DNA from 2 places in the Streptomyces sp. NBC_01476 genome. Region 2 is predicted to be linked to the other one. Evidence: riboswitches for the same ligand, from Rfam matches in the RefSeq annotation. Region 2 holds a riboswitch; the other holds the start of a gene.
The links. A riboswitch is a leader RNA that binds a small molecule or an ion and turns the genes downstream of it on or off. The one in region 2 is predicted to bind glycine.
Positions count from the first base shown of each region.

Region 1: it holds a riboswitch for glycine, as region 2 does, so the genes downstream of both, gcvP (aminomethyl-transferring glycine dehydrogenase) here and gcvT (glycine cleavage system aminomethyltransferase GcvT) in region 2, are expected to answer to the same signal.

Region 1 is NZ_CP109446.1:638,316-643,802, forward strand. Features, by position in the region: gene gcvP (aminomethyl-transferring glycine dehydrogenase) at 1-2,635, opposite strand, end outside; glycine riboswitch at 2,701-2,809, opposite strand; glycine riboswitch at 2,811-2,919, opposite strand; gene OG552_RS02800 (PRC-barrel domain-containing protein) at 3,103-3,504, shown strand; gene OG552_RS02805 (DNA polymerase IV) at 3,487-4,854, opposite strand; gene OG552_RS02810 (MerR family transcriptional regulator) at 4,969-5,487, opposite strand, start outside.
Region 2 is NZ_CP109446.1:5,931,679-5,937,165, reverse strand. Features, by position in the region: gene OG552_RS26045 (DUF885 family protein) at 1-1,291, shown strand, start outside; gene OG552_RS26040 (enhanced serine sensitivity protein SseB C-terminal domain-containing protein) at 1,309-2,079, opposite strand; gene OG552_RS26035 (enhanced serine sensitivity protein SseB) at 2,402-3,154, opposite strand; glycine riboswitch at 3,278-3,373, shown strand; gene gcvT (glycine cleavage system aminomethyltransferase GcvT) at 3,557-4,696, shown strand; gene gcvH (glycine cleavage system protein GcvH) at 4,830-5,210, shown strand; gene glyA (serine hydroxymethyltransferase) at 5,400-5,487, shown strand, end outside.

The sequences.
Region 1 (5,487 bases), 5.3 Mb from region 2:
TCATCGCCGCGCAGAAGCGGTCGAGCTCGGCCAGGTCCTCGCTCTCGGTGGGCTCGATCATCAGGGTGCCGGCCACCGGGAAGGACATCGTCGGGGCGTGGAAGCCGTAGTCGATCAGCCGCTTGGCGATGTCGTCGACACTGACCCCGGTCTCCTTGGTGAGCGGGCGCAGATCGATGATGCACTCGTGCGCGACCAGGCCGCCGGGGCCGGTGTAGAGCACCGGGAAGTGCGGTTCGAGCCGCTTGGCGACGTAGTTGGCGCTCAGCACGGCCGTCTGGGAGGCCCGCTTGAGGCCGTCGGCGCCCATCAGCCGGACGTACGTCCAGGAGATCGGCAGGATGCCCGCCGAGCCCCAGGGGGCGGCCGACACCGGGCCGACACCTGTCGCCGGGCCCGCACCGGGCTGCAGCGGGTGGTTCGGCAGGTAGGGGGCGAGGTGCTCGCGGACCGCGACCGGGCCGACGCCGGGGCCGCCGCCGCCGTGCGGGATGCAGAACGTCTTGTGCAGGTTCAGGTGCGACACATCGGCGCCGAACCGGCCCGGCCGGGCCAGACCGACCAGCGCGTTGAGGTTGGCGCCGTCCACGTAGACCTGGCCGCCGGCGTCGTGCACCGCCGCGCAGATGTCGGTGATGTTGTCCTCGAAGACACCGTGCGTGGAGGGGTAGGTCACCATCAGGACGGCGAGCCGGTCGCGGTGCTGCTCGATCTTGGCGTGCAGGTCGGTGACGTCCACGTCACCGTTCTCACCGGTCTTCACCACCACGACCTGCATGCCCGCCATCACGGCGCTGGCCGCGTTGGTGCCGTGCGCGGAGGACGGGATCAGGCAGACGGTACGGCCGGTGTCTCCGTTGGCCCGGTGGTAGGCGCGGACCGCGAGCAGTCCGGCGAATTCGCCCTGTGAGCCGGCGTTCGGCTGCAGGCTGACCTTGTCGTAGCCGGTGACCTCGGCCAGCTGGTCCTCCAGGCCGCGGATCAGCGCGAGGTAGCCCTCGGCCTGCTCCGCAGGCGCGAAGGGGTGCAGCGCGCCGAACTCCGGCCAGGTCACCGGTTCCATCTCGGTGGTGGCGTTGAGCTTCATGGTGCAGGAGCCGAGCGGGATCATGCCGCGGTCCAGCGCGTAGTCGCGGTCGGCGAGCCGCCGCAGGTAGCGCAGCATCGCGGTCTCGCTGCGGTGCTGGTGGAAGACCGGGTGGGTCAGGTACGCATCGGTACGCAGCAGGCCGGCCGGCAGGGCGTCCTCGGTGGCCGCGTCGAAGGCGTCCAGGTCCGGCTCGCTCCCGGCGCCGAAGGCGGCGAGCACCGCGGTCAGCCGGCCCCGGTCGGTGGTCTCGTCGCAGGCGATGCCGACGTGATCGCCGTCGGTCAGCCGCAGGTTGACTCCGGCGGCGCGGGCGGCGGCCACCACCTCGCCGGCGCGGCCGGGCACCCGGGCGGTGAGGGTGTCGAAGTAGGCGTCCTGGACGATCTCGACCCCGGCCGCCCGCAGACCGGCCGCCAGCACGGCGGCGTAGCGGTGGGTGCGGCGGGCGATGGCGGCGAGCCCGTCGGGGCCGTGGTAGACCGCGTACATCGCCGCCATGACGGCGAGCAGCACCTGCGCGGTGCAGATGTTGCTGGTGGCCTTCTCCCGGCGGATGTGCTGCTCACGGGTCTGCAGCGCCAGCCGGTACGCCTTGTCGCCGTCGGCGTCCACCGAGACGCCGACCAGCCGCCCCGGCAGGTTGCGGGCGTAGCCCTCACGGACCGCCATGTAGCCGGCGTGCGGGCCGCCGAAGCCCATCGGGACGCCGAAGCGCTGCGTCGTGCCGACCGCGATGTCCGCGCCCAGCGCGCCCGGCGAGGTGAGCAGGGTCAGGGCCAGCAGATCGGCGGCGACGGTGACGACCGCGCCCAGCTCGTGCGCCCGCTCGATCACCGGCCGCAGGTCGCGTACCGCGCCCGAGGCGCCCGGGTACTGCAGCAGTACGCCGAACACCCCGCGCTCGGCGAGCTCGGCGGGGATGCCGTCGCTGAGGTCGGCGGTGACGACCTCGACGCCGGTCGGCTCCGCGCGGGTCTCGATGACCGCGACCGTCTGCGGGAAGGTGTCGGCGTCGACCAGGAAGACGCCCTGCTTCACCTTGCCGACCCGGCGGGACAGCGCCATCGCCTCGGCGGCGGCGGTGCTCTCGTCCAGCAGCGACGCCCCGGAGGTGGGCAGCCCGGTGAGGTCGGCGACGACGGTCTGGAAGTTCAGCAGCGCTTCGAGGCGGCCCTGCGAGATCTCCGGCTGGTACGGCGTGTAGGCCGTGTACCAGGCGGGGTTCTCCATCACGTTGCGCAGGATGACCGCCGGCGTGATGGTGCCGTAGTAGCCGAGGCCGATCATCGGGGCCAGCACCTGGTTGCGGTCGGCCAGCGCGCGCAGTTCCGCGATGACTTCGGCTTCGGTGCGGGCCGGGGGCAGGCCGAGTGCTTCGGCGCTCTTTATGGCGTCCGGCACGGCCGCGTCGGTCAGTTCGTCCAGCGAGCCGTAGCCGACCTGGGCGAGCATCTTGGCCTGCGCTGCGGCGTCAGGGCCGATGTGCCGGGTGGCGAAGGGTGAGCCGGCTTCCAGCTCGGCGAGGGAAATACGGCGGTCGGTCATCTGCGGAGGCCCTCCTGGTCGTGACGACCTTCGGGGGTGCCGGCGGCGCGGGCACCCTTCTGGCCTCCCCCTCTGTCATCGAACCTGAGAGCTTCACCGCCCGGGCGGGGGCGGCTTGCACCGTCGGTGAGGACGCGCCCCGAACGTCCGGGCCGGCCCTGCTTTCCAGAGTGACCTGGCCCATGCGGTACGGGTGCCTGAGAGATTCCGGGGAGGATTTGCTCCTTCGGCGCCTCCGTCCCACCCGTCGCCGGGTGTTCGGAAGACTCTCCCGCATGGAGTTTGCGGCCGCTTCCCAGCCTACCAGCGCCTCTTTCCAGCCGTCCGGAACCGCCGGAGCGACACACGTCACGCCACTCCCCGAGTCGACACCGCCTGCGATGTGGCTTTTCGTGGTACCCAGCAGCAGTCGTCATTCGTTGGCGTCGTTGGATGGCGCCGACCCGGCGCCACCGGTTGGAGGGACCGTGCAGACCGACATCGATCCGCGCAGCCTGATCGGCCGCCGTGCTTTCGACCGCGACGGTACGAAGATCGGCACGGTGGACGAGGTGTACCTCGACGACGCGACGGGCGCGCCGGAGTGGGCCGCGGTACGCACCGGGCTGTTCACCCGGGATGCCTTCGTGCCGCTGGAGCCGAGCGAGCTGGTGAACGACGAATTGCGGGTGCCGTTCAAGAAATCCCTGATCAGGGACGCGCCGGACTTCGGGGTGGGCCGCCACCTGTCGCCCGAGCAGGAGTTGCAGCTCTACCACCACTACGGCATGCAGGTGCCCAAGGCGGACGGCGGGCCGCATCAGGACCGGGATTTCGGCGAGCTGGCGGGCGGCCAGGACGGCACCGATCCCTCATCCGGCCCGACTTGAGTCCTGGCCCCGCTCCGGAGCGTCCGGCGGGGTCACCAGCGGCAGGGCGTCGCTGTGGACGAGTGCCGGGTCGTCCACCGCGAAGGTGCGCACCCGTCCCGGCCCGGTGTCCGACGGCACCTCGAACCGGACGGTGACCCGTCCCACGCCGCTGCCCTGCACCCACCCCGCGCCGTACTCCTCATGGGTGACGTCCTGGCCCGGCAGCCAGCGGTTCACCCGTTCGGGGACCGGCGGCGGAAGCGCGGGCAGCGACGCGGGCGCGTCCTCGTCCGCCGGGCGGCTCCCGGCGCTCTGCGCGAAGAGGTCCTCCTGCGTGAAGTCGGCGAGCCCGGCGACCCCGACGCCGAGCAGCCGTACGCCGCCGGTGGTGTCGACGCCCTCCACCAGCCGCCGTGCCGTCTCCCGCACCACCACGGGGTCGTCGGTGGGCGCCCGCAGCGTCTCGGAGCGGGTCAGGGTGGAGAAGTCGTACCTGCGGACCTTGACCACGACGGTGCGGCCGGAGCGGCCGGCGCCGCGCAGCCGCTGCACACAGCGGTCGGCGAGCCGGTCGATCTGGTACCGGACGTGGGCGCGGTCGGTGAGGTCGTTGTCGTAGGTGTCCTCGACGGAGATCGACTTCACGTCCCGGTCGGCGACCACCGGCCGGTTGTCCCGGCCGGCCGCCATGGCGTACAGCGACGCGCCGTGGGCCTTGCCGAGCAGCCGCACCAGCTCGGCCTCGCCGGAGTTCGCCATCTCCTCGACGGTGCCGATACCGGCGCGGCGCAGGTGCTCGGCGGTGGCAGGACCGACGCCCCACAGGGTGCGGACCGGCAGCGGGTCGAGTAAAGCGCGCTCGGTGCCCGGCTCGACCACCACCAGGCCGTCCGGCTTGGCCTGCTCCGAGGCGATCTTCGCCAGCAGCTTGGAGCCGGCCAGCCCGACCGACGCGGTGAGCCCGGTGGCCGCGCGGATACGTGCCCGCAGCACGACGGCGACAACCCGCGGGTCCTCGTCGCGCGCGGCCGCCTCCAGGTCAAGGAACGCCTCGTCGAGGCTGAGCGGCTCTATCAGGGGTGACACCTCGGCGAGCAGCCCCATCACCGTCTCGCTGATCCGCCGGTAGATGCCGAAACGGGGGTAGAGGTACGCGGCATTGGGGCTGAGCCGGCGCGCCCGTGCCATGGCCATCGCCGAGTGGACGCCGTGCACCCGTGCCTCATAGGACGCGGTCGACACGACGCCGCGGGGCCCGAGGCCGCCGACCACCACCGGCTTGCCCCGCAGGCTCGGCTTGGAGGCCTGCTCGACCGCGGCGAAGAACGCGTCCATGTCCAGATGCAGGATCGTCGGCGAACTTCTCACACCATCGATCGTGCCGCACACCACCGACATTCACCGTACGGGTGTACGGCGCGGCGCCCGCCGCACCTGCCGCGACACAGGACGGGACCGGGCGGCGGCACCCGCGGGGGCGGCTCAGACCGCCCGGTTGCGCCGCCTGGCCAGCTCGTCGGCCGGATTGTGGCCGACCAGCGTCTCACCGGTGTCGACCCGCTCGCCGTGCATCTGGGAGAGGGAGTTCTCCACGTCCCGCCAGACCACACCCACCGCGATGCCGAAGACGCCCTGCCCGCCCTGGAGCAGATCCACCACCTCGTCGGGCGAGGTGCACTCGTAGACGGTGGCGCCGTCGCTCATCAGAGTCATCCTGGCGAGCTCCGCCGGCCCCACCGAACGCAGGTGCTGGACGGCGGTGCGGATGTTCTGCAGGGAGACGCCGGTGTCCAGCAGCCGCTTGACGATCTTCAGCACCACGACGTCGCGGAAGCTGTAGAGCCGCTGGGTGCCGGAGCCGTAAGCAGGCCGCACGCTGGGCTCGACCAGGCCGGTACGCGCCCAGTAGTCCAGCTGGCGGTACGTGATGCCGGTGGCCGCGCAGGCCGTGGGTCCGCGGTAGCCGATGGTCTCGGCCGGTGGTTCCTGTGCGGGTCCGCC
Region 2 (5,487 bases):
ACTCCACCGCCGCGACCCGTACCCGCATCTGTCCAACCTTGAGCTGGCCTGTTACGACCGGCAGTACGCGCCCCGCAAGGAGCGGGCCAAGGCCCGCCGCAAGCATCTGGCCCGCTGGCCGGAGGCGATCGACGCGTCACTGGCCGCCCTCGACCGGGTGAACGCGCCGGTTGCCGCCGCCCTGCTGGGCTCGGCCCGCGGGCTGGCCGCCGACCTCGATCCGGACCAGGGCCCGGCCGAGGCCGCGGCGCTCGGCGCGCACGCCCGGCTGGTCGGCCGGCTGGAGTACGCCGCCGAGCACGGCGACCCCGACCCGCGGCTGGGCGAGAAGGCGCTGGCCTCACTGATGGGCACCCAGGAGGGCCTGCGGGTCGACCTGGAGGCGCTGGCGGCCGACGCGGCCCGGGAACGCGACCGGCTGACCGACCTGCTCACCGACGCCTGTGGGGCGCTCGACCCGACCCGTACGGTCGACGAACTGATCCCCGGCCTCCTCGCCGACCACCCGGATGCCGACGGGGTGATCGCCGAGGCGGCCCGGCTCACCGACGAGGTGATCGCCTTCACCAAGGAGCACGGGCTCGCGCCGTACGCCGACGGGGAGTGTCTGGTCGGCCCCGCACCGCCGTCGCGCCGCTGGTCGATGGCGATGATGACGTGGGCGGCGCCGGGTGAGTCGGAGTCACCGTCCTGGTACCACGTGACACCGCCGGAGCCGGAGTGGCCGGCCGAGGAGCGCGAGGAGTGGCTGACGGTGTTCAGCCGCACCAGCCTGCCGTCGATCACCGTGCACGAGGTCTCCCCCGGGCACTTCGCGCACGGCAGGGCGCTGCGCCGGGCCCGCGGGCCGGTCCGCCGCACCCTGCACAGCCTCTCCTTCTCCGAGGGCTGGGCGCACTACGTCGAGGAGGTCTGCCTGGAGGAGGGCTTCCGGGCGCACGACCCGCGGTTCGCGATCGGTGTGGCGCTCGAAGCGCTGGTCCGGGTCACCCGGCTGACCTGTGCGATCGGGCTGCACACCGGCACGATGAACCTCGAAGAGGCCACCCGGCTCTTCATGCGCGACGCCCATCTGGCCCGCGCCAGCGCCGCCTCCGAGGCCCGTCGCGGCACCTTCGACGCCGGCTACGGCCGCTACACCTGGGGCAAGCTCGAAATCATGCGGCTGCGCGAAGAGGCCAAGCGCACCTGGGGAGCGGACTTCTCCCTCCCGCGCTTCCACAAGTCCCTGCTGGCGCTGGGGAGTCCGCCGCTGGGGCTGCTGGAGGGGATCTTCAGCCGGGAGAAGTGACCGCCGCGCCCCGCGGTTCAGCGGCGGGACGGACCCCAGGCGGCACCGGCGCTGTACGCCTCACGGTCGAAGAACGGCTGGTCGTTGGCGCGCATCCACATGCCGACCGGGTCGTACGCGTCGGCCATCGCCACGGTGGAGACCGCGAGTCCTTCGGGGACCCCGGTGACCGCCTGCTGCATCATCAGCCGGACCGCTTCGACGGCCTGGGCGGAGGAGTCGTAGACCTCGACGCCGATGGCCAGGTACGGCTCGCCGAGGGCCGGCTGGACCCAGGCCCGGCGCAGCGAGCGGACCGCCGGGGTGCGGTGGGCGGCCTGAGTGAGAAGCGCGTAGAACTGCGGGATCTGCAGCGAGGGTTCGCCGATCTGGAGCGGGCCGGCCGGCAGCAGGTCGAGGCCGACCGCGATCCGTCTCAGGTCAGGCCAGGGGATGCCGACACCGCCGCCGGGGGCGTGCGGATTGAGCCAGAGCCCGCACCGGTCGGGGTAGAGGGTCAGGGCGATGTCCCGCCCGGAGACCACCTCGTGCTCGCGGGTCCAGCCGCTGGCGGCCAGTTCCCGGGGCGAGGTGCAGCAGGGGGCGTAGCCGTGGCCGTTGATCTCCATGCTGCCGTACTGGGCGTCGGCAGAACCGGGCACACCGTGCCAGAGCAGCATCCACACCTCGCCGGCGGCGAGCGATCCGAGCAGGTTCTCGTAAGCGTCGAACCGGCCCGGGCCCACCTGGAGCAGCATCTGCTCCATATGGCCGGCCGCCGCCGCGCCGCCTTGCGCGCCCGCGATCACGTGGGACCGCCCCTTTCCCTGCTCCGGTGTGCTGCTCTTGCGACTCTTGCGAGGGGTCCGGCTGGTGTGACCGCCCGATCCTCCCGGCGCACGGTGATACGCCGACGAGCCCATCAAATCAGGTCGAGTGTTCCCGGTGGAACGGTGACCGACTCAAGCCGGAGTGCGTAATTACGGCGTATACGCGGCGTATACGTGTTCGGCCGGCGACGGGGTGCTACCGCCGGGACGGGCGGGGCGCGGGCCGGGTCCCCAGTAGGCGGCCCGTCGGCGGCCTGCCAGCGGCCCCGTCGGCCGCCCCGTCGGCTTCCGGCCCGGCCGCTCAGTCGCGGGCGAAGAACGGCGGGAGCCGCTCCAGCATCCAGTCGCTCACCGGGTCCTGGGCCACGTCGAGCAGGATCAGGTGCGCCTGCCAGGGCAGCGGCACCGCGCCGAGCGCCCGGCCGATCGCGTCCATCGCGAGCGCCCGGTCCTCCTCCTGCCAGCGGTCCAGCTCCACGCCGACGAAGAGCTCGGGCGGCGCTTCCTCCACCGAGGCGAGCGCCCGGCGGGCGGTGAGCACCACCGGGGTGACCGCGAACTCGGCGGCGGCCGCGGCCAGGAAGTCCACCGGCTCGTCGGCCGGCTCCGGCTCCCAGAGCCGCACCCGGGCGCCCGACCGCGGCTCTCCGTACCCGCCGGGCTCCGCCCGGCACAGGTCGGCCACCGCGGCCGGCGGCAGCGGCACTCCGACGGCGCCGCCCGGGTTCACCGCGATGCCGACCAGCGGCGGCAGCCCGCGGGCGAACTCGTGCACCGGCGCGATGGTGCAGGACATACCGTCCGCGGCCTGCCGGAACTGCTGCTCGGAGCTGAAGACCGGCACATAGGGCGCGCCTTCCAGCTCCATGGTGGGCAGGTCGAAGCCGGGCAGCCGCGGGTGACCGCCGTTCGGCAGCGGCACCCACACCCGGGAGCGGCTGAGCACCTCCAGCAGCCGGGGGGTGGCCGCGGGGTTGCCGAGGCTCGCGGTGAGCACTTCTTCCAGCTCGTTGGCCGGCCATATGTACGGTGTGTACGGTGCCGGAATCTCCATGTCCACCCTTGTCCGCCCATGTGCCACTGACCTGCTGCCGGGAAACCCTAGCGGCTGCCGGGCCCCCGGGCATGCCGCCTGCGGGCATGCAATGATGTGCGGACAACTTGCATACCGGCCGTTCGAGGCCGCGCGGGAGAGTTCCGCCCCGGCCGGGGCGGGCGCCGAAGGAGCAAGCCCTCCCTTGAATCTCTCAGGCACAGATACCGCGCGGGCGAGGCAGATCTGAAAAGCGGACCGGCTCTTTGTACGTTTGACGCGTACCGGACCGGTCCCACCCAAGGTGCAAACCGCTGGCCCCGCCGGGTCACGGTGAACCTCTCAGGTTCCGATGACAGATGGGGAGGCCAGGTTCACCGCTTGGCCACGCCACCCGTCGATCCGTCTGGGAGCCCTTTTCCGATGAGCGAACCCCTGAGCGAGCCCCTGAGCGCGCCGCGCCACACCGCGCTGGACGCGCTGCACCGCGCGCTGGGCGCCACCATGACCGACTTCGCCGGCTGGGACATGCCGCTGCGGTACGCCAGTGAGCGCGAGGAGCACCAGGCGGTACGGACCCGCGCCGGCCTCTTCGACCTCTCGCACATGGGCGAGATCACCGTGACCGGCCCGCAGGCGGGCCAGGCGCTGGACTACGCCCTGGTCGGCCACCTCTCGGCCCTCGCCGTCGGCCGGGCCCGTTACACCATGATCTGCGCGCCCGACGGCGGCATCCTGGACGACCTGATCGTCTACCGGCTGGCCGACGAGGAGTACATGATCGTCGCCAACGCCTCCAACGCCCGGACCGTGCTGGACGCGGTGACCGAGCGGGCGGCCGGCTTCGAGGCGCGGGTCCGCGACGACCGGGACGCGTACGCGCTGCTCGCGGTCCAGGGTCCGCAGGCGCCCGGCATCCTCAAGGCGGTCACCGACGCCGACCTGGACGGCCTGAAGTACTACGCCGGGCTGCCCGGCACGGTGGCCGGCGTGGAGGCGCTGATCGCCCGCACCGGCTACACCGGCGAGGACGGCTTCGAGCTGTTCGTGGCGCCGGCCGACGCCGAGCGGCTGTGGCAGGCGCTGACCGAGGCGGGCCGGGCGGCCGGCCTCGTACCGTGCGGGCTGTCCTGCCGGGACACGCTGCGGCTTGAGGCGGGCATGCCGCTCTACGGGCACGAGCTGACCACGGCGCTGACGCCCTTCGACGCGGGCCTCGGCCGGGTGGTCAAGTTCGACAAGCCCGGGGACTTCGTCGGCCGGCAGGCGCTGGCCGCCGCGGCCGAGCGGGCCGCCGCCGAGCCGCCGCGCACGCTGGTCGGGCTGGTCGCCGAGGGCCGCCGGGTGCCGCGGGCCGGCTATCCGGTGACGGACGGCGCCGGCGCGGTCATCGGCGAGGTCACCTCCGGGGCTCCGTCACCGACCCTCGGGGTGCCGATCGCGATGGCGTACGTGGACGCGTCGCACGCGGCGCCCGGGTCTGCCGGGGTCGCGGTCGACATCCGCGGCGCCCAGGAGCCGCACCAGGTCGTCGCGCTGCCCTTCTACAAGCGCGAGCGCTGAGTTCCGTTCCCTGCCGCGGCCTCCGCGCCACGGCCATCCGTTCCCTCCCGCGGCCTCCGCGCCGCGGCCACCCGTTTCCGCACCGCCGCGTGCCCCCGCGCGAGCACTCCGACCCATCCGGGAGAATTCCGTCATGAGCATCAATCCTGAAGCACTGCGCTACAGCAAGGAGCACGAGTGGCTCTCCGCCCCCGCCGACGGGGCCGCCACCGTGGGAATCACCTCGCACGCCGCCGACGCGCTCGGTGACGTCGTCTTCGTCCAGCTTCCCGAGGTCGGCACGACCGTCACCGCGGGCGAGAGCTGCGGCGAGCTGGAGTCGACCAAGTCCGTCAGCGACCTGTACTCACCGGTGTCCGGTGAGGTGACCGAGATCAACCAGGACGTGGTGGACGACCCGTCGCTGGTCAACTCGGCGCCTTTCGAGGGCGGCTGGCTCTTCAAGGTGAAGGTGTCGCAGGAGGGCGCGGAGCTGCTGTCCGCAGCCGAGTACGACGCGTTCATCGCTGCCTGAGCGGCGGTTCCGGCCTCGGGTTCCCCGGCTCCGGGTTCTCCGGCCTCTGGTTTTCCGGCTCCGGGTTCTCCGGCCTCGGCTTCCCCAGCTCCGGCTCCGGCTCCGGCTTCCGGCCCGCGCCCGCGTCCCCCCGCGTCCGCGCGCCCTCGTGTCTCCGCGCCTTTCGTGCCTCCCGACCAGGAAGTTTTCATGTCCCTGCTGACCCAGTCCCTGCATGAGTTCGACCCGGACGTCGCCGCCGCGATCGACGCCGAGCTGCACCGCCAGCAGTCCACCC